Regions from separate parts of the Ensifer sp. ENS03 genome, predicted to be linked through region 1. Evidence: riboswitches for the same ligand, from Rfam matches in the RefSeq annotation. Region 1 holds a riboswitch; each other region holds the start of a gene.
The links. Region 1 has a riboswitch for thiamine pyrophosphate ahead of thiD (bifunctional hydroxymethylpyrimidine kinase/phosphomethylpyrimidine kinase). Riboswitches for the same ligand answer to the same signal wherever they lie in the genome.
Positions count from the first base shown of each region.

Region 2: linked by a shared signal. The riboswitch ahead of thiB (thiamine ABC transporter substrate binding subunit) and the one ahead of thiD (bifunctional hydroxymethylpyrimidine kinase/phosphomethylpyrimidine kinase) in region 1 are both predicted to bind thiamine pyrophosphate.
Region 3: linked by a shared signal. The riboswitch ahead of thiC (phosphomethylpyrimidine synthase ThiC) and the one ahead of thiD (bifunctional hydroxymethylpyrimidine kinase/phosphomethylpyrimidine kinase) in region 1 are both predicted to bind thiamine pyrophosphate.

Region 1 covers NZ_JACVAV010000008.1:140,899-151,403, reverse strand. The annotation lists gene IB263_RS24675 (glycosyltransferase family 2 protein) at 1-690, shown strand, start outside; gene IB263_RS24670 (class I SAM-dependent methyltransferase) at 687-1,532, shown strand; gene IB263_RS24665 (glycosyltransferase family 4 protein) at 1,529-2,791, shown strand; gene IB263_RS24660 (hypothetical protein) at 2,802-3,533, shown strand; gene IB263_RS24655 (hypothetical protein) at 3,544-5,763, shown strand; gene IB263_RS24650 (glycosyltransferase family 4 protein) at 5,760-7,061, shown strand; gene thiD (bifunctional hydroxymethylpyrimidine kinase/phosphomethylpyrimidine kinase) at 7,085-7,960, opposite strand; TPP riboswitch at 8,078-8,181, opposite strand; gene IB263_RS24640 (hypothetical protein) at 8,745-9,548, shown strand; gene IB263_RS24635 (hypothetical protein) at 9,582-10,505, shown strand, end outside.
Region 2 covers NZ_JACVAV010000004.1:194,858-205,362, reverse strand. The annotation lists gene IB263_RS17300 (multidrug effflux MFS transporter) at 1-555, opposite strand, end outside; gene IB263_RS17295 (MarR family winged helix-turn-helix transcriptional regulator) at 552-1,055, opposite strand; gene IB263_RS17290 (ABC-F family ATP-binding cassette domain-containing protein) at 1,215-3,041, opposite strand; gene IB263_RS17285 (thiamine diphosphokinase) at 3,045-3,695, opposite strand; gene IB263_RS17280 (GNAT family N-acetyltransferase) at 3,780-4,265, opposite strand; TPP riboswitch at 4,401-4,519, shown strand; gene thiB (thiamine ABC transporter substrate binding subunit) at 4,571-5,599, shown strand; gene thiP (thiamine/thiamine pyrophosphate ABC transporter permease ThiP) at 5,607-7,232, shown strand; gene thiQ (thiamine ABC transporter ATP-binding protein) at 7,229-7,948, shown strand; gene IB263_RS17260 (M48 family metalloprotease) at 8,249-9,760, shown strand; gene IB263_RS17255 (RNA polymerase factor sigma-32) at 9,979-10,505, opposite strand, start outside.
Region 3 covers NZ_JACVAV010000003.1:588,914-599,418, forward strand. The annotation lists gene IB263_RS34475 (hypothetical protein) at 1-473, opposite strand, end outside; gene thiC (phosphomethylpyrimidine synthase ThiC) at 944-2,767, opposite strand; TPP riboswitch at 2,858-2,986, opposite strand; gene IB263_RS15540 (sigma-54 dependent transcriptional regulator) at 3,084-4,448, opposite strand; gene IB263_RS15545 (ATP-binding protein) at 4,452-6,320, opposite strand; gene IB263_RS15550 (dicarboxylate/amino acid:cation symporter) at 6,549-7,874, shown strand; gene IB263_RS15555 (YafY family protein) at 7,954-8,673, opposite strand; gene IB263_RS15560 (glutathione S-transferase family protein) at 8,766-9,377, shown strand; gene IB263_RS15565 (hypothetical protein) at 9,441-9,941, opposite strand; gene IB263_RS15570 (hypothetical protein) at 10,487-10,505, shown strand, end outside.

The DNA of each region.
Region 1 (10,505 bases):
CTGCTTCACGGGCTTTCGATGAAGCTCGTGGTGATGAACCGCAACGGCGGCTATGCCCGCGCCTGCAATGCCGGTGCGCGCTTTGCCCGCGGTTCTGTCATCGTCATGCTCAACTCGGACGTCGTTCCCTGCGGGGCCGGCTGGCTGGAAAAGCTTGCGCTGCCGGTGCTGAAGGAAAAGTCGATCGGCGCCATCGGCCCGAAACTGCTGTTCGAGGACGGCTCGCTGCAGCATGCGGGCCTCTATTTCGCCCGTAACAAGCAGGACATCTGGCTCAATCACCATTTCTACAAGGGCATGCCGGGCGCCTATGCGCCGGCGCAGGAAATGCGCAGCGTGCCCGGCGTCACCGGCGCCTGCCAGGTGATGCGCAAGGAGGTGTGGGACCTCGTCGGCGGCTATGCCGAGGACTTCGTCATTGGCGACTACGAGGACAGCGATCTCTGCCTCAAGATCCGCCAAGCCGGCTTCGACATCGTCTATGAGCCGGCAGCCTGTCTCTATCATCTGGAGCGGCGCTCGATCAGCCGCAGCCAGGATTACACGCGCGGCGTCGCCAGCCAGTACAATGCATGGCTGCATACCGAGCGCTGGAACCAAGACATTACCACCCTGATGCCATCCTACCTCGGCGCCGAAGAGGCGGCAGCGCCGAGCACCCGTAAGCCTGCCGCCAGGAGCGCCGCATGAACCAGCCCGCACTTCGCCACGCAGACAACCGAGAGCCGGCCTGGCAACAGAACGAAGACCGTATCGAAGGCATGCTTCAGACGGTTCTCACCAATCGTTTCCTGCCGCAGCCGGACCAAAACAGCGTCTTCGTCGGAGATGGCAACTACCGGGCTGTCGGCGCGGAGTTTCTCGGCCACTTCATTCGCATGGGCGGATTACAGTCGAAAAGCAGCGTGCTCGACATCGGCAGCGGCATCGGCCGCATGGCAGTTCCGCTGACGCAATATCTCGATAGCGATCACGGGCGCTATGTCGGTATCGACCCGGTGGAAGGCGGCGTCACCTGGTGCCGTCAATCCGTCACGCCGGTCTATCCGAATTTCACCTTTCAGCATGTCGACATCGCCCACGAACTCTACAACCCGTCAGGCAGGATCAACGGCAAGGCGCTGAAGCTACCCTACCCGGATCGACAGTTCGACTTCGCCATCATGACGTCGATCGTCACCCATCTGCCGCCGGACGAAGTGCTCGTCTATTTCAGCGAGATCAACCGGATGCTGAAGCCGGGCGGACGGCTTTTCGTTACCGCCTTCGTGGTCGACGGCATCGCCGCGAAGGATGAACACGGCCGGCGGGACCCCCGTCTTGCCTTCGTACGCAGCGGCGACGGCCCCTGCTGGTTCGTGCCCGGCCTGCCGCCGCTTGCCGCCGTCGGTTTCGACGACGGCTTCCTCGACCGGGCGCTGGAGCGGGCAGGCTTCACGACGGTCCTGAAATCGCTCGGTCACTGGCGGGGCCAAAGTGCCGGTCACTACCAGGATGTCTTCGTCGCCGAACGTCGGAGTGTGAGCGGATGAAGAAGCGCATTCTGGTCGCCGCGCACAACCATCCGGCGCTTCACCCCGGCGGCACGGAGATTTTCGCGCACGACCTCTTCCGCGCCTATCAGCGGGCCGGTCACGAGGCGCTCTTCCTCGGCGCCACCAACCAGACCCACCGCCAGGTGCGGCCCGGCACGAGCTTTCAGGCGATCGGCCCCGAAGGCGACGAGGTGCTGTTGTGGTCCGGCCATTTCGATCGCTTCTTCATGAGCCAGATCGACCTCTATGGCGTCGTGCCTGACCTTACCGAGCTTTTGCGCGATTTCCGGCCGGATGTGGTTCACATCCACCATCTGCTGCTGCTCGGCGCGGAGTTTCCGCACATCGTCCGCCGCACCCTGCCCGACTGCCGGATAGTGATGACGTTGCACGACTACTATCCGCTTTGCCATCACGATGGGCTGATGGTGCGCACCAGCGGCAAGGAGCTTTGTCACAAGTCGAGCCCCGACCGTTGCCATAGCTGTTTCAAGGACATTCCGCTCGATCGTTTCGTGTTGCGCGAGCAACATCTCAAGGCCTTGCTCCGGGCCGTTGATCGCTTCATCTCGCCGAGCCAGTTTCTGAGGCAACGCTTTATCGACTGGGGTCTTAACGGCGACCAAATCGACGTGATTGCCAATGGCCTGCCGCCACGAGACGCGCCGTCGCGCAAGGGCCAGCCGGAGAACGATCGGCCGGTCTTCGGCTATTTCGGCAATCTCAATCCGTGGAAAGGCACGTCCGTGCTTCTCGAGGCTGCGCGGCAGCTGATCGACGAGGGCTTGCGTTTTGAGCTGCGGGTGCACGGGGGCGCCCCCTTCCAGGCCGACAGTTTCAAGGACGAGATCGCCCGCCTCTTCAAGAAGACGGCGCCTTCGGTCCAGCAGCGCGGCGCCTACAGGCGCGAGGACATCGGCGAGCTCATCGCGGCGGTCGATTGCACCATCGTGCCTTCGATCTGGTGGGAGAACGCACCGCTCGTCATCGGCGAGGCGCAGTCCCAGCGCAAACCGGTGATCGCCAGCAATATCGGCGGGATGGCCGAAATGGTGCAGGACGGCGTCAACGGCATCACCGTCTCGCCAAACGATCCGCGTGCATTGGCTGCCGCCATGCGCCGCATGGCGGAAAGCCCTGACCTTCGGCGCCGACTTTCGGCCAATGCCCGCAAGCCCAACGATATCGATACCACTGCCCGGCGCTATCTCACGCTCATCGACGCGATCGAGCCCCGAGAAACCGTCGCCGCCTAGAGGGAAGACCATGTCTGTAGCAGCCGACAAACCGGACGTCGCACCGGAGCAAAACAATGCAAAGCCGCTGAAGGGCCGCGTGGACGCGATCGACCAGGGCCGCGTCTTCGGCTGGGCCTTCGACCCGGAAACCCCGGAGAAGCGGCTTGCCATTCGCGTGCTTCTCGACGGCAAGGCGATCGCCGAGGCGATCGCCGACCGCAACCGGCCCGATCTCAAGCGCAACGGGATTGGCGACGGCAACCACGCGTTTGAAATCGCGTTGCCTGAGATGGCGAGCGCGCGCAGCGGCGAACTCGTCGTGCTTGCGGCGACGGGCAAAGGCGGCGAACTGCCGCTTCGTGTTCCCAAACCCGATGAACAGGCGGCCGAAGCGCTGATTGCAGCACCGCTTGCAAAAGTGCTCGACAAGCTCGACGTGCTGATGGCAGCGCAACGGCAATTGCAGGTCTCGCAGCGTTCCGCCCTGCGGTCGAAAGTTGACGACGGCGATGAAGCCGAAAGCCCCGGGCTTGCGGCAATCAGCGACGATGTCGCGAACCTCCGCGGAGAGATCACCCAACGGTTGACCGATCTCGACGTCCACCTGATGCGGCTCGACGGTGTAATCGCGGGCATGGAAAAGAGCCTCAACGCACTGAAGCAGCGCTCGAACGGCGATTTGAAGCCCGCGTTTCTGCTACTCTTCGTGCTTGCGGGCTTTGCGGCAGGCGCGATCCTTTCCGTCTTCCTTCGGACCTGAGGCGCATCTCATGCCCAGTTCGGAACTCAGCCTTTCCGCAAGCCCAGCACCGCTTGGCCGCATCGCGCGTAGTGGACGGATCATCGCCTGCCCGATCGACGAGACACTGTTGCTCGTTATCGGAACCGGTGGCCCGATGGCCGATCAGTTGCCGGTTGAGATCAATGAAGATGCGTCAAGCCAGGTCATGGCGTCGGTCGTCGGCTGGCGGCTGGCGGCACCCCAGTCTTCCGCCACGCATGGCTTCGCCGCGCTGTTGCCGGTCGAAGGTTCTGAGCGGCTGCCGACTACCCTGCGCTTCGGCAAGGCGGGTAACGGCAAGCGCTATATGGTTGCGCCACGCACTGTTTCGATCGGTGAAGTCACGGCGATGCTGAAGGATTTTGCCGGTCCGCAGTTTGTCCATGTCCTCGGCCGTCTGGTCGACGTGCTGATCAAGCCACCGCATGCCGATCAACGGCTCGCGGCCATTACGACCCTGCTTAAAACGGGAGCGGCGAGCGACGGATATATCGAACTGCTCGGCGAGGGCCATGACGGGACCATCGCCCTGAAAGGATGGGCGCACGACCTGCCCGCCGGCGTCTGCCGGGCGATCGTCAAGAGCGAGGATACCTTCCTTGCCGATTGCAACGTCGCCATTTTCCAGCGCAACGACGCGCCTGACGGCTCGGCCGGCTTTGTCGGCCTCCTGTCCGCAAACGATCTGCCCCGAGCGCGCGACATCAAGGGCATATTCTATCGCGGCCGCGGCGCCTGGCGTTATGTCGGGCTCCACGAACGCCGGGTCGTGACCGGTCCGCTCGAGACACCCGGCCATATCCGCGCGATGCTGCTCCAGAGCCAGAGCTCGCCCCAGGTCATGCTTCGCCTGCGCGATGCCGCCAGCGGATACGATGGCACCGAGACGATCTCAAGCCTTCCCGTTCCTGTCCGCCTTGGCGTGGATGCACTCTACCAGGGTGAGGATGGTGCCTTCCTGATTTCGGGCTGGCTTTTAGACCCTGATGGGTATGTTGAAAGCGTGCGACTTTGCCGACAGGGCGGCGGAGCGCGGCTGGACGCAGCCTGGACCCGTACCGAACGATCCGACGTCGAAGAGGCCTTCGTCGATCGGCCGGAGTTCAAAAGCGCGATTTCCGGCCATCGCCGGTCCCATGGCTTTATCGGTCGCGTCGAGGCGCTTGGTGGCGAGGCGGAGGGACCAATTCACCTCGAACTCACCCTCAGAGATGCCCGCCGCGCCTACATGCCACTTTTCCCCGTGCGGCTGCCCGCACGCGCCGCCGCCCTACGGCTTCTTGGCTCGATCGATCCGACAAGCTGGGCCCTGCCCGATATTATCGACCGACAGATCGTCCAGTTTCTGACGGCGGCGCGCAACACCGCACCGACCATCGAGACCGTTGTCGACATGGGCCCCTTCGACCAGGCCGAGGGTACCGCCATCCTTCTTGTCGCCGGAGAAACCGAAACGGATTTCGCACCGCTCCTGGGGCTGCTCGCGCTTGATCCGCAAACGCGCCGGGCCCCGATCGCGCTCGTGCTGCAGACCGAGCGGTTCCGACGATACGCGGTCCACATCCGTCAACTCTCGGAATTCTATCGCTTGCCGCTGCGGCTCGTCTCCGTCGAAGGCGCCGGCGATGCCGGCGACCTGGCGCAAGCGGCCGCCGAAAGCATGAACAGCGACGCGGTCGTTCTGCTTTCCTCGTCGCTGACGCCAGCCAATGCCGGGTGGTATCAGGCACTCGTTTCCGCTTACGAGGCAAAGACGGGAAGCATCATTTCTCCGACCCTTGCCTATGAGGATCACTCGATCCGCTGGGCCGGCAGCACGTCGCTTGATCGCCCCGACCATCTGCAATCGAGCCGCTACGCCGGCTATCCTGTCGGCGCCGTCAATCGCCTGAAGCTGACCCGGGTCGCAACTGCATCGCTCGATTGCTGCATCCTGCCGCGTGAGGCGCTTTTGGAGGACGCTGGCCTGTCGCAGACCTATCTCGGCGCAGCGCTGAAGGGCCTCGATCTTGCCCTTCGCCTGAGCGGCAAGGGCTATGAAGCCTACTGGCTTCCTTCCCTGCAGATGGTCGGATCGGACGACATGCCCGGAGCGGGCTCTGCCGCCACAGCCCGGTTCGTGGAGCGTGTCGATCGGACGCTCTTCCGCGCCCGATGGATGCCCGCCTCCGAAACCGCCCAAACATTCTTCGAGGAGACTGACGCATGAGCGAAAAACTCCGCGTACTGGTGGTCTCCCATGGCCACCCGACCCATTCGCTTGGCGGGGCCGAAATTGCTTCGCATGGCCTTCACAAGGCGCTGAACGGCCTGTCGGGCGTGGAATCGATCTACCTTGCCCGTGTCGGCAATCCGGTTCCGCGCCATGGCGCCTCCGCGCTGATGAGCCTGCGTCTTGCCATGGACGAAGTGCTCTACCACGCCGAAGACTTCGACCATTTCTTCCTCTCCAACGGCGATACGGACGCGATCCGCCGCGACCTCTTGCGCTTCGTCGGCGACATCAAGCCTGATGTCGTTCACTTCCATCATATTCTCGGCTTCGGCCTGGAAGCGCTCTACGCCGTTCGCGATGCTCTGCCCAAGGCGCGCATCGTCGTGACGTTCCACGAATATCTGCCGATCTGCCACAATCACGGGCAAATGGTGAAACGCCCTTCGGGCCAGCTTTGCAACGGCGCCTCACCGATCAGTTGTCACACGTGCTTCCCTGAAATCCCGGTGTCGCGCTTCGTTCGCCGCGAACAGTTCGTGCGCGGCATGCTCAATCTCGCCGATGCCTTCATCGCGCCGAGCGCCTTTCTCGCCAACCGCTATGTCGAGTGGGGGCTCGAAGCTGCAAAGATCTTCGTGATCGAAAACGGCATCGTCATGGGCGACAAGGCGCCAGCCCGCGAATTGCCGTCGCCGACGGCCCGACGCAACCGCTTTGCCTATTTCGGGCAGATGACACCGTTCAAGGGCGTTCACGTGCTGATCGACGCGGTATCGCGCGTGCCCGACGACATCTGGGGCGATGATTCCTCGCTGATGATCTTTGGCGGGAACCTCGAGCGTCAGCCGAAGGACTACCAGGAGAAGGTGGCAAAACTGATCGAAGACGCCGGTCGTCGCGTCCGCTTCTACGGCGCCTACCAGAACCAGGACATGCCGCGGCTGATGCGCTCGGTTGACTGGGTGGTGATGCCCTCGGTCTGGTGGGAAAATTCTCCCGTCGTCATCCAGGAAGCATTGCATCACGGCCGGCCGATCCTGTGTTCGGATATCGGCGGCATGGCCGAAAAAGTTCGCGACCGGCTGGATGGCTATCACTTCCGCGCCGGCAGCGCCCAGGATCTGGCCGACCGCCTTATCGACGTTTTGAGCGCGCCGCGCTCATGGGACAATCTTCGGGCAACGCTTAGGCGGCCGACAAGCCATGTCGATTGCGCGCGCGAGCATGTGGCGCTCTACCGCAAGATGCTGAAGGGCGAGCAACCGGCTGCGCCGAGCGCCGCAGTGGCCTGAGATAGACCCGAAGCCCACACTGCTCAGCCAGATTGCGAAGCACGACCAAGAGCGCCCTGGGCTTCGGCTACTTTCGAAGCCGCGGCGCCCGACCCCTTGTCGTTGCCCCACCAATGATGAAAGTGATGCACTGGCCCATGCCCCTGTCCGATGGTCAGGCCATCGGCCGCCACCAGAGCGGCATGCAAGTAGGCCTTGGCTGCCACAACCGCATCGTCAATTGGCATGCCCTTGGCAAGCCCCGAGGCGATTGCTGCCGAGAGCGTGCACCCGGTGCCGTGATCATTCCTTGTTTCGATCCGCGGCCGTGACAGGTTGAGGACGTCCTCCCCGCTATAGAAAATATCGATCGCGTCCTTGCCCTTGGCATGGCCGCCCTTCATCAGAACTGAACGCGCACCGAGCTTCAGAAGCATCTCCGCCTGACGCGCGACCTCGCTTTCGGTTTCGGCGATTGCGCGTCCGGTCAACAGCGCCGCCTCGGGCAGGTTCGGCGTCAGAATGAGCGCCAGCGGCAACAACTCCTCCTTGAGCGTCGCGATCGCGTCGGGGCGCATCAGATGATCGCCGGAGGTTGCCACCATCACCGGGTCGATGACAGCCAGCCGGTCGTAGCGCTTCAGACCAGCCGCGATCACTGCGATCGTCTCGTGCCGCGAGACCATGCCTATTTTCACCGCTCCCACGGCGAGATCCGAAAACACCGCGTCGATCTGAGCCGTAACGACGGTCGGGGAGATATCTGCAACCGCAGAAACCCCACGGGTATTCTGCGCCGTGACCGCCGTGATCACGCTGGCGCCATAAACGCCCAGAGCCGAGAACGTCTTCAGATCCGCCTGGATGCCAGCCCCGCCACCGGAATCCGAACCTGCGATGGTAACGGCAATCGCAGTCATCGGACCACCCGAATGAGGCTTGAGCCTTCTATAACTGGTTCAAAAACAGACAGCAGCAACGCGATCTCCCGCAAACGGACTTTGACCCGAACAATGGGCGCGGAGACGGCTGGTGAGCAGAAGGGCCCTCGCCGTTCCTACGCCGGTATGATCCGGATCAGGTTCAAGGGTCTGGCTCACCGCCATCTCAGCACCGTGACAGTGCGCCCCTCGGCAAGAAGAATGCTAGGGGCGGATGATTGGGGATGTCAATGGTCGAAGTTTGGAACTCGAATGCGTGGTTCGATGCAATTCGCGAGAAATCCAAGCTTTCACAAGGACAAAAAAGGCCCTATTGCCGTGAGAGCGCAAGGAGCCTTTCGTCTGAGCGTTCGAATTCACAGACGCGCCCACATTACTTTTTTCATCCGACAAGGCAAGCGGCAAGCACCCGCATGCATCTCAGGAATCAGAGAATGCCGGGGTCCATAGTGGCTGGATACACCGGGCGCGGCACGGAGTCTGGCTCGATCCTCAACCTCGATCGTTTGGGGGTGTCGCCTTCAACGTTGTAAGCCTGTGCTTAAGCCTTCCTGCTTATGCTGAGTGTCCGGTCGAAAGTGGGGGCAGTTCAGGGGTCTATGGACCGCTTACGGTGCTCCCCCCGAACAAAGGAGGCGTTCACGATTTGGGATTTATGAGGCTAGTTCAGAGCCACTATAGTTCACAGCGAGGTCCAAGAGTTGTAAGGGTGCCGCACCGCCCCAGAGCTGGTGCATATCAGGGGCCGCAAAGAGCGAGTGCTATGATTACGAGTGGCGACAGTTTCAGAATTAGATCACGTGATTTTCGGTTCACAGATCACTCATTAGACGAAATCAACCAGGAGATATTCGAAGTCAACCAGCTTGCTGAAGAGGTCGGCGGAGTTTTCTATCCCGGCGCAGACGACTCTAGAACTCTCGTGCTTTTCGCTGGTTACATGGAGAAATTCGCAACTTTGAGCTTCGCACGGTATGTTAGTTGCAATGTCCTGGCCCTGCAGGACGTATCCAGTCCCTGGTATCAAGGCTCATCAACACTGCCACCAATCCTCGACCTTACCCGTATCCTCGAAGATGATTTGAAGAATCAAAAGCTCTATCTATTCGGTCAGGCCTCCGGCGCATATGCCGCGCTGGTGGCGTCCAAGAATCTGACGGAAGCCAAGATCATCGCCGTTTCTCCGCACTCATTTTCGGACGCAGACTTAAAGCGGAGAATAAGATTCGGCGCGGGGATAGCACCTTGTGTCACTCCAGACGGGTTGCTTGACCTTGTCGATTTTTTACATGATGCCGACGAAAGTAGCGATCGTGTCGTAATATGTTCGAGCTCTGAAACTAACAACCCCGCGCGTGACTATTTCTGGCTTGATCATTTGCATGCTCTAAGATTGGCTCATCTCTCGGCCGTGCGAGTTTTTGTCGCTAATTCTACTAGACACTCTTTCGCATTCCAGAATGCCCAGATTTTCGCCACCACGCTTCAGGCAGCCATCCATTCACGGGACACTTGGGACGCAATTATGGATCGGTGTTTGTTCAACATTTCTGTGCAGCCGGCCTAAGCGAAGATTGGCCGAATTTCGTACGAGGGACGCATGAGTTTAACTGGGATCGTCGACTGCATTTCTTTTCCGTCAACCATATCGGGCTGGGCGTATGCCCATGACAACCCATCGGAGGAGATCCAGATTACAGCGCTAAGGCATGGGCAGCCGCTTTCAGGGCGTTGCGTTTGGGGCCGGCAGCGGGAGTTTTTAGACTTAAACGGCGGTAAGATTGGCTTTTCGCTCGAAGTAGACGACACAATCACACCTGATGCAGTAGCCGCGGGGCAAATCACATTCGAAGCGAAGAGCGAAACGCATCCTGCGACGGCAATTCAGATCTGGAATGAGTTTCTCGCATTCTTGAAGAACATCCTCATCTTCAGCGAGGGTGGAGTGCCCACAGATTTTTCGGACGCAAAATTCAGCGAAACCGTCAAGTGGCTAAAGCGTTCCAATTTGCGAATGAATGGGGAGTGGTACGAACGGTTTGTCTCTTCTGTTAACTACATTGGGCGCAGCATTCATGCGCCGCACCCCTCGCCCTCCGAGGTGTCGTCTATAACAGTACTCGGCGGCTTGCGATCAATCGACGGCTCAGCCCTGTTGATCCCCGGTGGGCACGCGGTCCTTATTGGAGGGTCGAATCGAGTCCAGGAAATGTACGCGGCAAGTGAACTCGATGATGACGCTGTGTCCAGGTTAAAGCAATGGGAGAAGATCCTTCGAAGGCGGGCTGAACAACTGCTTCCTTCATACAAATACGTACACCTAACGATTCCCGAGAAAACGTCGTCCCTGAGAAACCTTGTGAATTTCCACATTCCTGAGAGGTCGTTTGTCTACGGCCAGATCGAGAACTTGTTTTCACAGGCACAATATTACCTATCAACTTTCGACTTGCTCGACGGGCAGCAGGACTATTTCCGCAAACTAGATACGCACCTATCACCGAAGGGTAGCTGGGAAGTTGTC
Region 2 (10,505 bases), on a different contig from region 1:
GGCCATGAAAAACTGCACGGTGAGACAGGCCATGGCGGCAAAGCCGACCATCAGGAAGAAGATCGACTGCCACCCGAAGAGACCGAGCGCCAGGCCGCCAAGCGTCGGTGACACGGCGGGTCCGAGGGCCAGCATCATGCCGATCATGTTCATGATGCGTGCGGCTTCAGTCCCGGTGAACTGGTCGCGCACGATCGCACGCGCCACGGTCATCCCGACGGAGGCGCCGATGCCCTGCACCAGGCGGCCGGCCAAAAGCACCGCGACGGAAGGCGCAAAGGCCGCCATCAGGCTGCCGACGAGGTAGATCGCCATGAAGATCAGCGTCGCGCGGCGGCGACCGATGACATCGGAGAGCGTGCCGGACACCAGCTGGGCAAAGGCGAAGCCGGCGAAATAGAGCGACAGCGTCATCTTGATCGCCGCTTCGCTGGAGGAGAAGGCGCGCACCAGTTCAGGCATCGCCGGCGTATAGAGCGCCATGGAAACGGGGCCGAGCGCCACCAGGAAGGCACCGATGATGCTTGTGCGCCGCTCGCTCATGCGACGCGTCATTGCGCGGCTCCGATCCGGAATTCGGCCTTCTCCGCTGTCTCCTTACCGGCAAGGCACGGATCGAGTTGACGCAAATTGTCACGCAGGATGCGCAGATTGGAACAGAGAAGCGCGCGCGCTTCCGAGTCCAGCCCTTCCGTATAGGCATCCATCATTTCGCGAAGACCGGTCATCAGCTCGTTGAACAACGGACCGGCCTTTTCGGTGATGACGACATTCTTGGCGCGGCGATCCGCCGGATCGGGAACGCGGGCGACGAGCCCGTTCGCCTCCAGCCTGTCGAGATAGGCCGACAGCGTCATCGGCTCAATGCCCATGCGTGTGGCGATTTCGGCCTGTTTGATGCCCTCGGTGAGCGCCACCTGGATCAGCGTGCGCGCCTCGCCAGGCGTGATGCCCAGATCCATGGCATTGACCTTGCGGTCGAAGGCCCCGCGCAAGAGGCGCGAGACATCGGTCAGAAGCATTCCAATGGTTTCGGATTCTAGCTTGAAGGGCATCATGATCGTTCACAGGTGATATAATAAGTTTTACTTATCATACCCTGTGAAAACGTTCAACGCGGAAGGCCATCTTTCCCTTGCCAGTTTAACGGTAAAACTCGCAAGGATTCAACGTATTACCTTCGCAATCCCGCGCGGGACCGTCTTTGTTGTGTCTCAGCCCTCAAGCTCCTCGCGCAGCATTTCGAGCTCCAGCCATTCCTCTTCCATGCGAGCGAGGTCGGCACGCAGCTTTTCCAGCTCCTGCGCCAGCTTCGCAAAAGCATTTGGATCTTTTGTGAAAAGATTGGGGTCCGCCATCTTTTCTTCGCGCTTGGCAGCCTCGGCTTCCGCCTTGGCAATCTCTTTCGGCAGGTTTTCGAGCGCGAATTTCTGCTTGTAGGAAAGCTTACCCTTGGCAGCCTTCGGCGCTTCGGCGACAGGGGCCGCTGCATCGGCCTTGGCCTTTTCCGCCTTCTCGGCCTTGCGCTTCTCCTCGATCGCGCCCTTGCGCTGCGCCATCATGTCGGAATAACCGCCGGCATACTCGATCCAGCGTCCATCCGGCGCCTCCGGATTGGCCGGCGCGATCGTCGAGGTGACGGTGCGGTCGAGGAAGTCGCGATCGTGGCTGACGAGGATGACAGTTCCGGCAAAACCGGCGACGATCTCCTGCAGGAGGTCGAGCGTCTCGATGTCGAGGTCGTTGGTCGGCTCGTCGAGGATCAGAAGGTTGGTTGCGCGCGCGAGGATGCGCGCCAGCATCAGCCTTGCGCGCTCGCCGCCCGAAAGCTCGCGGATCGGGGTGCGCGCCTGCTCCGGCTGGAACAGGAAGTCCTTCATGTAGCCGGTGACGTGGCGCTGCTCGCCATTGACCAGCAGGTTGTCGCCGCGCCCGTCGGTCAGGTAGTGCGCCAGCGTTTCGTCGAGATTGAGGTCTTCGCGCTTCTGGTCAAGCGTCGCGATTTCGAGATTGGTGCCGAGCTTGACCGTACCCGTATCCGGTTCGATCTGCCCGGTCAGGATCTTCAGAAGCGTCGTCTTGCCGGCGCCGTTCGGGCCGACCAGACCGATGCGGTCGCCGCGGTGCACGCGGATCGAGAACGGCGCGACGATGGTACGCTCGCCATAGGCCTTGGTGACCTTCTCCGCCTCGATCACCAGCTTGCCCGATTCCTTGGCGTCGGCGGCCGTCGCCTGTACCGTTCCCTGCGGCCCCTTGTGGCCGCGATAGGTCGCCCGCATGGTCTGCAGCTCACCGAGGCGGCGCATGTTGCGCTTACGTCGTGCGGTCACGCCGTAGCGCAGCCAATGTTCCTCGCGCTCGATCGCTTTGCCGAGCTTGTGCTGCTCCAGCTCCTCGGCCTCCAGCACCTCGTCGCGCCAGGCCTCGAAATGGGCAAAGCCGCGGTCGAGCCGCCGCGACTGGCCACGGTCGAGCCAGACGGTCGCGGTCGAGACCTTTTCCAGGAAGCGCCGGTCGTGCGAGATCAGAACGAGCGCCGAACGGCTGCGGATCAGTTCGTCTTCCAGCCATTCGATCGTCGGCAGGTCGAGATGGTTGGTCGGCTCGTCGAGCAGCAGGATATCCGGCTCCGGCGCCATGACACGGGCAAGCGCCGCGCGACGCGCTTCGCCGCCCGAAAGGCGCTTCGGGTCTTCCTCGCCGGTCAACCCCAGGTGCTGCAGCAGATAGGCGACGCGATAGGGATCGTCACTCGGGCCGAGTCCTGCCTCGGCATAGGCCTGCACCGTGTCGTAGCCGTCGAAATCCGGCGCCTGGTGCAGATAGCGGATGGTCGCGGAGGGATGGCGGAAGATTTCGCCCGACTGCGCCTCGGCCAGACCCGCGGCAATCTTCATCAGCGTCGACTTGCCCGAGCCGTTGCGGCCGACCAGACAGATGCGGTCACCCGGTTCGACTTGAAAATTGGCGCCGGCTAGCAGCGGCGCGCCGCCGAAGGTGAGGAAGATGTCGTCGAGTTTCAGAATGGGAGGCGCCAAGGCTCAGGCTCCGGAAAGATCATAGGGGCGGGCGAGCACAATGGCGCGACCGCTCTGGAGAGTGAAGCGAAGGGGACCCTCCGCAACGTTGGAAACGGTTCGGGACGAGCCGAACGGCAAGGTGAAATCGTCGAGCGGATAGCGCGCATTGACGATCGAAAGACCGGTAAGCTCGGTCAACCCGAGCACCGAGAAGAGGCAGCCCTTGGGTAGGTCGAGGTCGAGCGAGCCGGCCAGCAGCGGATAGGCCTCTTCCTCGCCCGAGGTCATCAACACGGAAAGGCCACGCTCGGCAAGGGCGACGGCATGCAGCAGGTGCATGAAGGCGTGATCGCTGCGGGTACCGCCGAGGGCGCCGGCGAAAATCAGGCGATCGGCTCCACGCGACAACGCCGCCTCGACCGCGATCTCCCCGTCCGTCGCGGCCTTTGCCGCCGGATAGGGCTCGCGCGGGACGGAGGCGTAGTCCGCAAGAAGGGCTTCCTCGGTCGAGTCGAAATCACCGACCCAGACATCCGGCACGATGCCGAGCAATCGGGCATGGCGCATGCCGCCGTCAGCCGCAATGAAGCGACTTGCGGTCAGCTGGTGAGCCAGCCGGTCGGTCAGCGAAAGGGCGCCGCCAAGCAGAATGGTGAAGGTCGATCGAGCCATGGCAAAGCCCATAGCGCAAAGGACCGCCGAAGGAAAACGAAGAAAACCGTCGAACGAGCGGTTCTCGATATTTTGGTCAGACCATCAATGCCCCTCGGGCACCGGATCGGGGAAAAGCATGCCGGCATAAATGCCGGGGGTCGAATCCGGAATTTCGACGGCGCCGGCCACTCGCTCGTAGAACTTCGCCGGCCCGACGCCGCCGATAATCGCGTAGCCATAGCCGGCCTCGCGCATCGCCGTGAGGCTTGCAAGCAGCAGCGCCTCACCGATCCCCTGCCCGCGCATGCTTTCGTCGACGCCGGTCGGACCGAAGAAGCCGAGTGCCGTTACGTCGTGGCAGGAAAAGCCGACGATCTTTCCGTCATGGACAGCGACGTGCATGCGCGTAGGGGTGGAGGAAAAGGCGGCTTCCGCCTCGCCCGCCCATCCGGCACCGAAAGTCCTTTCGATCCAGGAAACAACCAGGCGGCGCTCCGGCGCCATGGCGCGGCGAATGCTGATGCCAAGGCCAAGCTTCGACTGAGGTTCAGCCGGCAGGGCATAAAGTCGAACAAGCATATCGGGCATGACATTTCCTCCTCGCTGCCGTTGTGTAGCGCAGTTGGCGGCATACGCAAACACGAGCCATTGTGCCGGCCAGGCGTCCCCTTGCTTCGCCGTAAACATCGCTTGCCATGGGACCGAGGCAGCGGTAAATCTCTTGCCGCTCTAACGGGGTGCCTCCCGACCGCATTGCGGCCGGAGGCTGAGAGGCGTCAAAACGCCAACCCGCGGAACCTGATCCGGCTCATACCGGCGGAGGGATTAGACGCGATCGGATCGATACGCCCTTTTCCCATGCAACAACGAACTTTGGGAGAGAGGTCCTCGCCATGTCCAATTCATCGCAACTTAAATTCTTTAGCCGGCTAGCCCTTGCGACGGCCGCGAGCCTTGTTTTCTCCGGCGCCGCGACCGCCGCCGACAAGACGCTGACGGTGTACACCTATGAGAGCTTCATCACCGAATGGGGCCCGGGCGCCAAGGTCGCAGAAGCCTTCGAGAAGACCTGCGAATGCAAGGTCAACTATGTCGGCGTGGCCGACGGCGTCGAGTTGCTCACCCGTCTGAAGCTCGAAGGCGAGGCCTCCAAGGCCGACATCGTGCTTGGTCTCGACACCAACCTCGTTGCGGAAGCCAAGGCAACGGGCTTCTTCGCGCCGCACGGCGTCGAGGCAACCGGCGTCACCGTTCCCGGCAACTTCTCCGATGACACGTTCCTGCCCTATGACTACGGCCACTTCGCCGTCGTCTACGACACCGAGACGCTGAAGACGCCGCCGAAGAGCCTGAAGGAGCTGGTAGAAGGCGATCCGTCGCAGAAGATCGTCATCGAGGATCCGCGTACGTCGACGCCGGGCCTCGGCCTCCTGCTCTGGGTCAAGGCCGTCTATGGCGATGAGGCGGGTGCCGCCTGGACGAAGCTGAAGGACCGCGTTCTGACCGTCACCCCCGGCTGGTCGGAAGCCTATGGCCTCTTCACCAAGGGCGAGGCGCCGATGGTGCTGTCCTACACCACGTCGCCGGCCTACCACATGGTCGCGGAAAACACCGAGCGCTACCAGGCCGCTGCCTTCTCCGAAGGGCACTACATCCAGATCGAAGTCGCCGGCATGACCAAGAACGCCAAGCAGCCGGAACTGGCAAAGCAGTTCCTCGCCTTCATGACCGGTCCGGACTTCCAGTCGATCATCCCGACGACGAACTGGATGATGCCGGTCGCAGCGACCAAGGAGCCGCTGCCGGACGCCTTCAACAAGCTGGTCAAGCCGGAAAACACCTTCCTCCTGCCCTCGGAGGAAGTCGCCAAGAACCGCAAGGCCTGGATCGACGAATGGCTTGCCGCCATGAGCAAGAACTGAGGCCGGATTGTTCGCACTGCGCGAAAATCGTATGACAGTGGTCGCCGGGGCAGCCTGCCTCGGCGTCTTCGTACTTTTCGTCGGTCTTGCGATCGTCGCCTTGCTGAGCCAGACGGGCGGCGCGAGCGACGATGCGCTGTTCGACGCCTACATCTGGCGCGTCACCCGCTTCACGCTGCTGCAGGCGACCCTCTCGACGTTGCTGTCCGTGCTCTTTGCCATCCCCGTCGCCCGGGCGCTAGCGCGACGACCGCAGTTCCCCGGCCGCATCTGGCTGCTGCGCTTGATGGCGCTGCCACTCGGACTGCCGGTTCTGGTTGGCGCACTCGGGCTGATCGAGATCTGGGGGCGGCAGGGTTTCCTCAATTCCGGCCTGCGCTGGCTCGGCCTCGCGCAGCCCGTCAGCATTTACGGCCTGTTCGGCATCCTGCTTGCCCACGTCTTCTTCAACATGCCGCTTGCAGCGCGCCTGTTCCTGGCCGGGCTCGAGCGCATCCCCGCCGAATACTGGCGCAGCGCCGCCAATCTCGGCATGCCGTCACGCGCACTCTTTCGCTTCATCGAATGGCCCGTGCTGCGCGGCCTCCTGCCGGGTGCCGCCGGCCTCGTCTTCATGCTCTGCGCCACCAGCTTCACCCTCGTGCTGACGCTCGGCGGCGGGCCTGCGGCCAGCACAATCGAAGTGGCGATCTACCAGGCGCTGCGTTTCGATTTCGATCCGCCGCGCGCGATCGCGCTGTCAGCCCTGCAGATCGCCATGACCGGCCTGCTGCTGCTCCTGCTTCGTCATCTGGCGACCGAGCCGGAAGAGGGCATGACCGGTGGCCGCACTGTGCGCCGTTTCGATGGCGCGTCAAGGATCGCGCGCCTGAGTGATGGCACCTGGATCACGCTTGCCTTTCTGTTTCTCGGCGCGCCGCTGGTCGCGGTTCTCATCTCCGGACTCGAAGCCGATCTGCTGAAGCTCGCCCGCGATCCGGCGGTGCACCGGGCGCTGCTGACGAGTGCGGCAATCGCGCTCGCCTCGGCACTCGCCTCCGTCACCATGGCAGCCGTGATGATCCGGGCGGCGGCAACCGCCACCGCGCCGCGTCACGCGACGTCGCTCTCCCACGGCTTTGCCGGTGCCATCGGTGCCAGCACCTCGCTGATCCTCTTGGTGCCGCCGGTGGTGCTCGGCGCCGGATGGTTCCTGCTTTTGCGTCCCTTCGGTGACGTCGCGCGCTTTGCACCTGCCATCGTCGTTGCGATCAACGCGCTGATGGCGCTGCCCTTCGTCCACCGCATCCTCGCGCCGGCAATGGCGACCCATGCGGCACGGTCCGAACGGCTGACGGCAAGCCTTGGCATTCGTGGTTTTGATCGTCTGCGATGGATCGACTTTCCGGCGCTGCGCAAGCCGCTATTGATGGCCCTTTCCTTCGCCATGGCGCTGTCGCTCGGCGACCTCGGCGCCGTCGCTCTCTTCGGCAGCCAAGACATGGTGACGCTGCCGTGGCTGCTCTATAGCCGTATGGGGAGCTACCGCACCGCCGACGCCGCCGGTCTCGCCCTTTTCCTCGGGCTTCTCTGCCTGATCTTCACCATCCTCGGCACGGCCAATGACAGCCGGCCGGAAGGACGCAAAGCATGATTGATCCCGTTCCCGCGATAGAGTTGCGCGATGTCGAGGTCCGTTTCGAAACGGCCAAGCTCACCTTCGATTGCACCATCGCCAAGGGGGGCATCGTCACCGTCGCCGGTGCCTCGGGTTCCGGCAAATCGACGCTGCTTCACCTCATTGCCGGGTTCGAGGATCCCGATCGCGGCGAGGTGCGCATTCTCGGCGAGAACGTTGCCGATCGGGCGCCGTCGGAACGGCCGGTCTCGATGATCTTCCAGGACAACAACCTCTTCGCCCATCTCGACGTCGCGACCAACATCGGCCTCGGCATCGACCCGGCGCTTCGGCTGAGCGCAACCGACCGCGAGAAGATTGAAGACGCGCTCCGCCGCGTCGGGCTCGAAGGCTTCGGGAAAAGGCTGCCGCCGACGCTTTCAGGCGGCGAGCGCCAGCGCGTCGCCCTCGCCCGGGCGCTTGTGCGAAAGCGCCCCCTGCTGCTGCTCGACGAGCCCTTCGCAGCGCTTGATCCCGGCATGCGCGCCGGCATGCGCACGCTCCTGCGGGAACTGCACGAGGAGGAAGGCAACACGATCCTGGTGATCACACACCATCCCGAAGACGTGAAGGCCCTGGCCGACGGCGTGCTTTTTCTCGACCAGGGGCGTATCATCGCAAACGACAGCCTCGACCGCTTCCTGGCGCGGCGGGACAATGCGGCGATCGACCGCTTTCTCGGCAATACTTGAAGGACGGATCGGATTCTCCACGCCCTTGGCCGATTGCCACAATTTGACCGCGGCGCCATGCGACGCGCGAAATATCCGGCAAGGCACGAATATTCCCGCATCCGTTGCCGTGATACCACGGGGCAACTATTTCTACCGAGACAAACTAGGCAGGTGGCGCTGAAATCAGATACAGCAAGACCAGGACTGAGAGGTCGCGGCAGAGCAACGCTGCCGGGCTGAAAAAGTAGGACTTTCAACGCTGTCGTACCACTTGCCCGCAGGATGCGGGCGGAGCGATGGATGGGAACGGGCTGAGGCATGGAGAGGCATACAGTCACACACGACCGGTTCCCGCCGAAGGGCGGACGGCTGCGTGGACGCGCCGTGGTTGCATTGCTTGCGACCACGCTCCTTTCCGCATGCCAATCCGTGATCGAGCAGACCTACCAGCCGACCGTTTCGCCCTCCTCCAATCCGCAGATCGTCGAGGAAGTTCAGAAGAACGATCCGCGGGCGCAGCTGGGCGCGCGCGAACATCCGCGCATCGTCGCAAGCTACGGCGGCGAGTACAAGGACGCCAAGACCGAGCGCCTGGTCGCGCGCATCACCGGCGCGCTGACGGCGGTCTCCGAGAATCCGCAGCAGTCCTATCGCATCACCATCCTGAACTCGCCGGCGATCAACGCCTTCGCGCTGCCCGGTGGTTATCTCTATGTCACCCGCGGCCTGCTGGCGCTTGCCAACGATGCCTCCGAGGTCGCGGCCGTGCTGTCGCACGAGATGGCGCACGTCACCGCCAACCACGGCATTGAGCGTCAGCAGCGCGAGGAAGCCGAAGTGATCGCCAGTCGGGTGGTCTCCGAAGTCCTCTCCTCCGATATCGCCGGCAAGCAGGCGCTCGCGCGCGGCAAGCTCCGGCTCGCGGCCTTCTCGCGCAACCAGGAACTTCAGGCCGACGTGATCGGCGTGCGCATGCTCGGCGAAGCCGGCTACGACCCCTATGCAGCGGCGCGCTTCCTCGATTCGATGGCCGCCTATAGCCGCTTCACGGCGGTCGATCCGGAATCCGACCAGAGCCTCGACTTCCTGTCGAGCCACCCGAACGCGCCGCAGCGTGTCGATCTCGCGCGTCGGCACGCCCGCGCCTTCGGCCCGGAAGGCACCAGCGGCGACCGCGGTCGCGACTATTATCTCGCCGGCATCGACGGCCTGCTCTATGGCGACAGCCCGCAGGAGGGCTACGTGCGCGGCCAGACCTTCCTGCACGGCCAGCTCGGCATCCGCTTCGACGTACCCGCCGGGTTCCAGATCGACAACAAGGCCGAAGCGGTTCTGGCGACCGGCGCCGGCGACATCGCCGTGCGCTTCGATGGCGTCGCCGACACGGGCGGCCGAAGCCTGACGGACTATATCGCCAGCGGCTGGGTCACCGGCCTGAAGCCCGACACGATCCGGCAGATCAGCGTCAACGGCCTGGAAGCCGCAACCGCGCGCGCCTCCGCCGACCGCTGGGATTTCGACGTGACGGTCATCCGCATCGACACGCGGATCTACCGCTTCCTGACCGCCGTGCCCAAGGGGTCGAGCGCACTCGAGCCGACCGCAAACCAGTTGCGCAGCACGTTCCGCCGCATGACGGCCGCTGAGACGCAGTCGCTGAAGCCGCTGCGGATCCGGGTGGTGACGGTCCGGCCCGGCGACACGATCACCACGTTGTCGGCCCGCATGATGGGAACCGATCGTAAGCTCGACCTCTTCCGGGTGATCAATGCGATGCAGGTCAGCTCGACGGTGAAGCCGGGCGACAGGGTGAAGATCGTTTCCGAATAGGATTGAGACAGGCGCAGCTGAAGCGCGTTCGGTTGCGAGCGTGAATTGCCTGCCATCTGCTAGGCAAGCACGTCGCGAGGCGCCTGAACGGTCACGAACGAAAGCACCCTGCGCCAATCGTCATCGCCAAGTTGACAGCGGACAGTGCCGCTTCCCGGCGCAATGCGGGGTTCCGGCGAATAGCACGGGCATGGCGGCAGACGGTCGGCGTCAGGCGGTCAATGAATGCCTGCGGTCAGCGCCGGCGCTCGCGTCGCTAGGGCCGCCCGGAGCTTCTCCAGCGCCCGAGTTTCGATCTGCCGCACACGTTCCTTGGATATGCCGAGATCGATGCCGAGCTCTTCGAGCGTCGCTCCTTCTTCCGTCAGCCGCCGGGCGCGGATGATGCGCATTTCGCGCTCCGTCAGCGCGCACAGCGCGTCGCGCAGCCACACACGAGCCCGTTCGCCGTCGATCATCTCGCTCACCTGCTCGTCCGGCAGCGGCGCGTCGCTGGCGAGGAAATCCAGCCGTTCACCGCCATCGGAATCACTGCCGCCGACCGGCGCCTGCAGCGAGGTGTCGCTGCCAGAGAGACGTGCATCCATCGTCTGCACGTCGGCGATGCTGACGCCGAGGGCGGCGGCGATCTCCTCATGCATAGCCTGCGATGTAAGCTGTCTGTCGCCCTGGGCAAGCCGGGCGCGAAGACGCCGAAGGTTGAAGAACAGGGCCTTCTGCGCCGAACTGGTACCGCCGCGGACGA
Region 3 (10,505 bases), on a different contig from region 1:
TCGCTCTTCTGCCGGGTGGAAGACTCTGGCCCGCTCCCCTCGGGAGGCTCTTCCGGTGTCCGGCGAAAAAGATTGAGGAAACTGCTGCCGCCGTACCATACGCTGCCGGTTGGTCCGTAATCCCGCCCGTCGCGCGAAGAGGATGAGTGGCGCTCGCTGTCTCCGCCGCTCAGGCCGCTTCCGTCGATGACGCCGCCTCCACCGCCAGCCCCGGTCCCGCCGGGCTCGCCGCCCACGCCGCTACCATCGCCGGAGCCCCAATCGCCGCCACCCTCTGTGCCGTTGCTTCCGCCGCTCCCGACGTTTTCGCTACCTTGGTCGCTGCCGCCCGCGGCACCTTCACCATTCGTGCCGCCGGCATCGGCGTCGTCCGCATGGGCAGCGGAAATCCAGGAAAGGCCCCCGGCAAAGCCCCGGTCACCGTTGAGGCGCGGCAGATCTCCGCCGAATGCTGCAAGGGCTCCTATGGACAAGGCCGTCAGTCTCAACAGGCATGTCCTCAAGTCATTCTCCTTGTGCAAACGGCGTTCTTGCGTCGTCCTGCAGGACTTTTGCGCGGGTACAGTTCGGCTGCCCGCCGCGAATGAATTTCGCCGACAGCGACTTTTGCGTGCGCCTTGCATATCGTTCAATCGATGTGGGGACAAGCAATTGGGGGGACGGGCGACACGGAGCGCAAGGTGCGGGCCTCTGGCGGCGGCCACGACATACAGATGATCGCCCTCATCGCTGAGGCGTCGCGAGAGGGACAGAGGACGTTGCATGTTTGTTGATTGAACGGGGTCGTTGGCGCGCCTCCCACCCTCCGTCATGCTCGGCTCAAGCCCAAGCATGACGGAGGAGGAGAGCCTTGGCGATCGCCGCTTCCGCTTCCGAGGCGGGAGGCGGAGCCCTGAGTGAACTGAAGGGGCCGTGACTGGCCCCTTCAACGAGTCTCTGTCGTCTACTCGGCCGCGCCAGCCGCCCCTTCCACCGGCATATAGAGGTCGCCGCCCTCGCGGTATTTCGCGGCCATTGCCTCCAGGCCTTCCTTCTGCGCTTCTGCGCGGATGTCGTGCGAGATCCGCATCGAGCAGAATTTCGGGCCGCACATGGAGCAGAAATGCGCGACCTTGTGCGCTTCCTTCGGCAGTGTCTCGTCGTGGAAGTTACGGGCCGTCTCCGGGTCGAGCGAGAGGTTGAACTGGTCCTCCCAGCGGAATTCGAAGCGCGCGCGCGATAGCGCGTCGTCGCGCACCTGGGCGGCCGGATGGCCCTTGGCGAGATCGGCGGCATGGGCGGCGATCTTGTAGGTGATGACGCCGACCTTGACGTCGTTGCGATCGGGAAGACCGAGATGCTCCTTCGGCGTGACGTAGCAGAGCATGGCGGTGCCGAACCAGCCGATCATCGCCGCGCCGATGCCCGACGTGATGTGGTCGTAGCCGGGCGCAATGTCCGTCGTCAGCGGTCCGAGTGTGTAGAACGGCGCCTCGCCGCAGACGGCGAGTTGCTTGTCCATGTTCTCCTTGATCTTGTGCATCGGCACGTGGCCGGGGCCTTCGATCATCACCTGACAATCCTTGGCCCAGGCGATCTTGGTGAGCTCGCCGAGCGTTTCGAGTTCGGCGAATTGTGCCGCGTCGTTGGCATCGGCGATCGAGCCGGGGCGCAGGCCGTCGCCGAGCGAGAAGGAGACGTCATAGGCGCGGCAGATGTCGCAGATTTCCTCGAAATGCTCGTAAAGGAAGCTCTCGCGATGGTGATGCAGACACCACTTGGCCATGATCGAGCCGCCGCGCGAAACGATGCCGGTGACGCGATCGACGGTGAGCGGGATGTAGTGCAGCCGGACGCCGGCATGGATGGTGAAATAGTCGACGCCCTGTTCAGCCTGCTCGATCAGCGTGTCGCGATAGACTTCCCAGGTGAGGTCCTCGGCAATGCCGTTGACCTTTTCCAGCGCCTGGTAAAGCGGCACGGTGCCGATCGGAACCGGTGAGTTGCGGATGATCCATTCGCGGATGTTGTGGATGTTGCGGCCGGTCGAAAGGTCCATGACGGTGTCGGCGCCCCAGCGCGTCGCCCAGACCATCTTTTCGACCTCTTCCGCCATCGACGAGGTGACGGCGGAGTTGCCGATATTGGCGTTGATCTTCACCAGAAAGTTCCGGCCGATGATCATCGGCTCGGATTCCGGGTGGTTGATGTTGGCAGGCAGGATCGCCCGGCCGCTGGCGATTTCCTGGCGCACGAATTCGGGTGTCACGTGATCGGGGATGTGGGCGCCGAAGCTTTCGCCGTCCCGGACCTTCGCACGCGCCGCGTCGCGGCCGAGATTTTCGCGGATCGCCACGAACTCCATTTCCGGCGTGATGATGCCGGCGCGGGCATAGGCAAGCTGGGTCACCGCGCGGCCGCCCGTGGCCTTCAGCGGCGCATGCTGGAACGGGAAGGTCGGTGTCAGCCTGTCGCCGCTCACAAAGCCGTTGTCCTCGGGGCGGACCACGCGTCCCTCATAGGTTTCGACATCGCCGCGGTCGACGATCCAGTTGCGGCGCAGCCGCGGCAGGCCGTCCTCGATGCGGATCTCGGCGTCGTCGGCGGTGTAGGCGCCGGAGGAATCATAGACCGTAACCGGTTGCTCGCCCGACGTCGGGTGGAGCGCAATCTCGCGCATCGGCACGCGGATATCCGGATGAAGCACGCCCGGCTTGTGGATCTTGCGGGAGGCGGGAAGCGGTCCTTGCGTGACCGTGAGGGCTGCGGGTTTGGTGGCAATATTCATGACAAGGCTCCAAGTTTGCAATTGGAGACCCAGTTCTGATGCCGGAAGGATGAAAGACGCTCCGCCAGATGCTGGACGCACGGAATCCTGGCTTCGATATCTGCACCGTCCCTACGCCAGTATGAACTGGATCAGGTTCAACGGGTCACTGCGCCACAGCCGGCAATCCGGCCATCCAGCAGAATCTCAGCCCCTTGCGGGACCCCCCTGGTGAATGCCTAGATCATAGCCATCGATCGGCCCGGGTCGTCAAGCGTGAATTCGCCTGCCGACAAAGATGCACCTATTGCATGTGTTTGCGGATTCGGATTTGACGCTAGCGGCCGGCCTTTTCCGGTGCGGCCCGCTCGGCGTAATCGGCACGGTTGATGCCGTGGCGCTGGAGCTTATCGTAGAAGGTCTTGCGCGGAATGCCGAGCGCCTCGATCGTCGCCTTGACGTCGCCGCGCTGAGCCCGCAACACCTCTTTCAGGATCTCCGCCTCGTAGCGTTCGAGCCGTTCCGGGAGCGCAAATCCAGACTGTTCGGCGGGCGCAATCGGCTGTCCCAGCGGACCTTCGACACCAAGCGCCACGCGTTCTGCAAAGTGCGAGAGCTCGCGCACATTGCCCGGCCAGGCATGCGTCATCAGATGTCTCTGCACGGCCGATGTGACCACAGGCGCGTCGCGCTTGAAGCGCTCGGCCGCCCGGGTCAGGAAGTGCGAGAAGAGCAGCGGGATATCGTCTCGGCGTTCGCGCAGCGGCGGGATCGACAGCGTTACGACATTCAATCTAAAGTAGAGGTCTTCCCGGAAATCGCCGCGCTGCGCCGGGTCGCCAAGATCGATTTTGGCAGCCGCGATGACGCGGATATCGACCGGACGAACCTGGTTGGTGCCAAGCGGCGTGATTTCGCGCGCTTCCAGAACGCGCAGCATCTTCACCTGAGTCGCCGGTGGCATCGCCTCGATCTCGTCGAGGAACAGCGTGCCGCCGCTCGCATGCTCGATCCGGCCGATGCGCTTCTTCAAGGCGCCGGTGAAGGCGCCCTGTTCGTGGCCGAAGAGTTCGCTTTCGATCACCGTTTCGGGCAGCGCCCCGCAATTCAGCGCCACGAAGTTGCCGTTGCGGCGTCGGCTCCAATTGTGGAGCAGCGTCGCCACCACCTCCTTGCCGCTGCCCGTCTCGCCGGCGACGAGCACGTCGACATCGGTATCGGCAATGTGCCGGATCGTCTGGCGCAAACGTTCCATGACCGGCGTCTGGCCGATCAGCGGCAGGTTGTCGCCGGCCGTCTCGGCGGCCCGTTTCAGCGCGCGGTTTTCCATCACGAGCCGGCGTTTTTCCAGCGCGCGATGCACGCTCTGCACCAGCCGGTCGGCGGCAAAGGGTTTGGGGATGAAGTCGTAGACGCCATCCTGCAGCGCCTGCACTGCCATCGGGATATCGCCATGGCCGGTCACCAGGATCACCGGCAGATCCGCGTCGAAAGCTTCGATGCGGCGGAAGAAGGCGAGGCCGTCGATGCCCGGCATGCGGATATCGCTGACGACGACGCCGTCGAAATTCGCATCCAGCGTCTTCAACGCTTCGGCAGCGCTGGCAAAAGGGGTAACGGCGAGGCCGGCGAGTTCCAGCGTCTGCGTCATCGCCTTGCGCAGATGGTTGTCGTCGTCGACGAGATAGACGGTCGGCTGCATCGCTCAGGCCCTCTTCAGGCGAACCGTGAAGACGGTGCCCCTGTCGCTGGTTTCGACGGTGATATCGCCGCCATAGTCGGCGACGATCTCCTTGGAGATGGCAAGGCCGAGGCCGAGCCCTTCATCCTTCGAGGTGTTGAACGGCGTGAACAGATCCTCGTGGATGTGCAGGGGAATGCCTGGGCCGTTATCGGCAACGACGAGCAAAACCGTCCCGGAGGGACCGTCCTCGCAGCGCACGCGGATCTCGGCGCCGCTGCGCGTGCCGAGCGCTTCCAGGGCATTTTGCAAAAGGTTGATCAGCACCTGCTCGAGCCGGATGCGGCTGCCGAGGACGCTGAGGCCATTTTCCGGCAGGTCGATGACGATCGCATCCATGCGGCCGGCAAAGCGGCTGCGCAGCAACATCATCGCCCCCTCGATCACGTCGCGCATGGGCGTCGGCTCGGCGACGAAGCGGCCCTTGCGAGCGAAGCTTCTGAGTTCGTCGGTGATGGTGCCGACCCGATCGGTCAGTTCGGCGATGCTGACAAGGTTCTCGACCGCGGTCTGCTGCTGGCCGCGTTCGAGGAAGGTGCGGGCGTTGTCGGCATAGGCGCGGATGGTCGCGACCGGCTGGTTGATCTCGTGGGCGACGCCGGCCGCCACCTGGCCAAGGATCGCCAGCCGGTTCGCCTGAACCAGTTCCTGCTGCACCGCCTGCAGCTTCTCGCCAGTACGCCGGTGGTCGGCGATCTCCGTTTCGAGATGATCGCGGGCAAGGCTGAGGTCATGTGTGCGCTCCGCCACGCGGGTCTCCAGCTCGTCGCGCGCGGCGCGATCGCGCGCAGACACCAGTGCCAGCGTCTGGCGGCGGCGCAGGAGGACCGCGGTAAAAGCGAGCAGCGGTGCGAGGAGGGCCAGGGCAATCAGCCGGGCCTCGCGGGTTGCCGCCGAGATCGCGCCATCGAGCGGTGCTAGCTGCTCCAGCCGCCAGCTGGTGGTCGGAACCATGGTTTCGACCCGGAGGAACCGACGTTCGCTTTCGCCCGGCAACAGTGCGCGCAACTCGCTGGAGCCATCGCTGGTCGGCTCGATGTCGCGGAAGGGCAGCGGCAGCAGCGAGGCATCGCCAAATTGCAGGCTGTCGCGGATGGCGGCGACGCGGTCGCGTGGAATTGTTCTGGTCGTCATGAAGCGCCAGGAGGGGAAGCTGGTGATCAGCACGATGCCGCGCCGGTCGGTGACGTAGACCGGCTTGCCGGAGGCGAGCCATTCGGCTTCCACATCGTCGAATTCGAGCTTGGCGACGACGACGCCGATCGGGCCGTCAGGACCCTGGACCCGACGCGAAATGTAGAGGCCCGGCCGCTTGCTGACGTTGCCCATGGCGAAATGCTCGGCCTTGCCGTCGCGCATCGCCATGCGGAAATATTCGCGGAAGGCATAGTCGTTGCCAACGAAACTCGTCGGCTCGCGCCAGTTGCTGGCAGCGACGGCGACGCCATCGGGGCCGATCACGTAGATGACAGCGGCGTCCGTGTTGGTCGCCAGCGCCTGCAGCTTCTCGTTCAGCCGTTGCAGCGCCTCTGTGCCGCGGGTCGAAAGGGCTGCCATCACCTCGACATCGTCGGCCAGCACCAGCGGCGTCGAGCGTTGGCGTTCGAGTACGGCGCGCAGCAGCGAGGCCTTCAGATTGGCATCGATCCGGCTTTGGGCATCGACAGTTTCGAGCGCCTGGCTTCGGCCGTACTCGCCGGCAAGCAGGAGCGCGGCGACAAGCAGCGCGACGGCAAGGCCGGCAAAGACCAGCCAGGTGCGGCGCATCGACTGGTCGAGATCTGCCAGATTGAGGGGGGCGGACAGGGCGTTGAACATGGCCCAATTGTGCATTTTTTCGCTCAGTCTTCCAGATGGCTTGTGCGGAAATCCGCTCAACTCTTTGTGCGCACCGAGCCGCCTGCACAAAACATCCTCATCAATTCAAAGGCTTGGTTCCTGCCGCGGCCAACTGGCACGACCGTTGCAAATGACATCCTCATGACAGCCCGCGCTGTCGCGCATCGGAAATTGACCCGGGAGGCCCGGCATGACGCCGGACTGGGTCCAGTGGAGGATCTCATGATTATCGAACAATCCGCGGAACCGCGCGGCAAGACACCTTTCTATCGCCATCTCTATGTCCAGGTTCTGGTGGCGATCGCCGCAGGCATCCTGCTCGGCCATTTCTATCCGTCGCTCGGCACCGAGCTGAAGCCGCTCGGCGACGCCTTCATCCGTCTCGTCAAGATGATCATCGCGCCGGTCATCTTCCTGACAGTCGCGACCGGCATCGCCGGCATGACCGATCTTGCCAAGGTCGGCCGCGTCGCCGGCAAGGCGATGATCTATTTCCTGACCTTCTCGACGCTCGCGCTGATCATCGGCCTGATCGTCGCCAATGTCGTCCAGCCGGGCGCCGGCATGCACATCGATCCGGCCTCGCTCGACGTCAAGGCGGTGACCACCTATGCCGAAAAGGCGCATGAGCAGACGATCACCGGCTTCCTGATGGGCATCATCCCGACGACGCTCGTCGGCGCCTTTGCCGATGGCGACATCCTGCAGGTGTTGTTCATCTCCGTGCTCTTCGGTCTGTCGCTTGCCATGGTCGGCAAGAAGGCAGAGCCCGTCGTCGACTTCCTGCACGCGCTGACGCTGCCGGTCTTCAAGCTCGTCGGCATCCTGATGAAGGCCGCCCCGATCGGCGCCTTTGGCGCGATGGCGTTTACCATCGGCAAATACGGCGTCGGCTCGATCGCCAACCTGGCGATGCTGATCGGCACCTTCTACATCACGTCCTTCCTCTTCGTGTTCGTCGTTCTTGGCGCGGTCGCCCGCTACAATGGCTTCTCGATCGTTGCGCTGATCCGTTACATCAAGGAAGAACTGCTCCTGGTGCTCGGCACGTCCTCGTCGGAAGCCGCTCTTCCGGGTCTGATGAGCAAGATGGAAAAGGCCGGCTGCAAGCGCTCGGTCGTTGGTCTGGTCATCCCGACCGGCTATTCCTTCAACCTCGACGGCACCAACATCTACATGACGCTGGCCGCGCTCTTCATCGCCCAGGCGATGGATATCCCGCTGTCGCTCGGCGATCAGGTGCTGCTGCTTCTCGTCGCGATGTTGAGCTCCAAGGGTGCTGCCGGCATCACCGGCGCCGGTTTCATCACGCTGGCTGCGACGCTTTCGGTCGTCCCGGCGGTGCCGGTCGCCGGCATGGCGCTGATCCTCGGCATCGACCGCTTCATGTCGGAATGCCGCGCGCTCACCAACTTCGTCGGCAATGCGGTCGCCACGATCGTCGTTGCGAAGTGGGAAGGCGAACTGGATGAAGCGCAGATGGCCGCGGTCCTTGGCGGCCGTGCGCCGGAGGCGCTGCCGCAGCCGGCCTTGCAGCCGGCGGAATGAGTTTGCCTCCCAAGGCATGACTGCAAAAAAGCAGTCCGAACGCGGTCCGTGGCAACACGGGCCGCGTCGTCGTTTGCGGCTATTGGCCGCTCAGCGTCATCTTCGATGTGTCCGGCGCGCCAGCGTTCAAGAAGCCGATGAACTCCCGGAGCATCGGCACCCGACGCGGACGGAAGCTCTCCTCCGTCGTGCTGATATCGACGATGCGGTCGACGCGGAACTTGCGGTAACCTTCTCGAAGGCAGCACCAGGCGAGAAGCACCAGAACCCGTTCCAGATAGACGATGGCAAGCGGCAAAACCTGCCGGTCGGTCCGCTGCCCCAAGGCATCCACATAGCCGATGATGACGGCGCGTTCCTGCCAGGAGGCTTCGCGCAGCAGGGAGACATCGACGGTTGGCGGCCCTCTCCTGTCGAAGCGATAGACCTGCGAGACTGCATGAAGCGCCTGGCGTTGCAACCGATCGGGCAGTGTCGCCGTTATCTTGGAAAGGACGGCGCGTGCCGCCGCGGCAAGATCCGGCTCGCCCATGTGCTGCACCTCGGCAAGGCCGAGCACCAGCGCCTCGATCTCCAGGCGGGTAAAGGTTTGCGGCGGCAAGGCGATATCCTCCGTCAGCCGGTAGCCGAAGCCGCGCTCGCCATCGATGACGGCGCCGGCGGCGCGCAGGCTGTCGATGTCCCGATAGAGCGAGCGCAACGACACGCCGGTTTCCTCGGCAAGGCGGGCCGCCGTTACCGGGGAGGGGAGTGTGCGCAGCGCCTGGAGCAGGCGGAACAGACGATCACTACGGGCCATGGCTGAAAGATAGACGAACCCTACTGACGAAAACTGGCAGTTGGCCGACTGTATAAGATCCGCATCGCCAAACGCAACCGAGGATCCAGACTATGCTGACACTCTTTCACGCCCCGCGCTCGCGCTCGTCGCGCATCATCACCCTGCTTCGCGAACTCGATGCTCTCGACAAGGTGGAAGTCGAGATCGTCGACATCACTCGCGGTGACGGCAGCGGTCGAAAGGATCCGGCGAACCCGCACCCGGAGGGTAAGGTGCCGCTGCTCGTTCATGACGGTGTGGTGCTCTGGGAAACCATTGCGATCATCCAATACCTGACCGACCTCTTCCCGGAAAAGGGGATGGCGCCGCATGCTGGCGATCCGCAGCGTGGCCGTTATCTCAGCTGGCTTGCCTGGTATGCCGGTGTGGTCGAGCCGGTGCTGATCGCGCAAGCCGCGGGGGTTTCGCATCCCTATTTCGACGCCACCTTCCGCGGCCCGACAGAGATGGCGGCACGCCTGGAAGACGCGTTGAAGGACAGTCCGTATCTGATGGGCGAGCACTACTCGGCGGCCGACCTGCTCTTGCATTCGCCCTTCGCCTGGTATCCCGCGGCAACGCCGGATAGCGCCGTCATCAAGGACTGGGTCGAGCGCTGTGGCGCGCGGCCGTCGCTACAATGGACCGCGGATTTCGATGCCCGGGTGGCAGCGGTAGCCTGACGGCGCCGGCAACGCGCCAACTCCGCCCCGGTTCCGGTCCGAAGGGGGCATGGTGGCCCAAGGCTATTTTCGCTTGAGATTGATCTCGCTCGTGACGATCCGCTTGCCGGAAGCGGGATCGACGTCGATCGTCTTCAACTGCATCCCGTTGGTGCCGACCTTGCGTAAGGTCAGGTCGGCACTGCGGTCGCCATTGACTTCCTTCGCCCATCGAATGGTGAGGTTGATCGCATCGCCGCGTCGTGTGCCGTTGAGCCCGGCGCGGCCGCCGCGGGGGCCGAGATAGGAGCCGCTATAGGTGGACCCGGTAAAGCGCAGCTTCGCGTCGATGGATCGCGAGATCAGCAGCATGCCGCGGCAGACGCCCTCCATCGATAGAGCGGCGTCGCTCGCCTTGGAACTGAAGTTGCAGGAAATGTTCATCGGAGACATGTGGGCACGGATGCGCACCGTTCCGGTGCCTGCCCAGTTGCCGCCGAGGGTCTTCAAGAACGCGCCCTCGTCTGCCCGTGAGGCACTCGTGGACGGCAAGATGAGTGCGGCCATCAGGAGCCATCGCCACATGCCTTGCACCTCCCATTTGCGTGGATGCTGCAACACCCCGTTGCCGCACATGAGCGTCAACGCAACATGTGGCGGCGAAGTTCCTCATTGGCTTCATTATCTGGCCGGATCTTACGATCGATCAACAATCGGGCACGCATCCGGGTAGCCATCAAAATGTGATCGCTGGCGCTGTTTTATCAGATTTGCCTGCACGTGCGCTGCTGTTTTCAATTTCCCGTATTAACGTTGATCTCTGAAACAGCGTCTCGTCGTCCCCATCCGTAAAAACGGGTAAAGACTTCGTTACCTTGTAAGTATAGACCTCGATCTGCGCTGTCTGTCCGATTTAGTTATTGGCCACCGGGGCGGGAGGGGGACTGGTTTATGTTCGGTGCTACGCGCTTTTTGCCTTTTTCAACCGATCCGGGTGCCCGGGTCCGCCTAAAGGCACCCGCCAGCCACCGGTTCATTTCACGCGGTCGCAAGCAACGAACAGCGGTTACGCTGTCTGGAGACTGCCCGTGACGGCGCGATCCGAATGTGTCCGATCCCCGGACGGCGAAATGCCGTTCACGCCTGCGC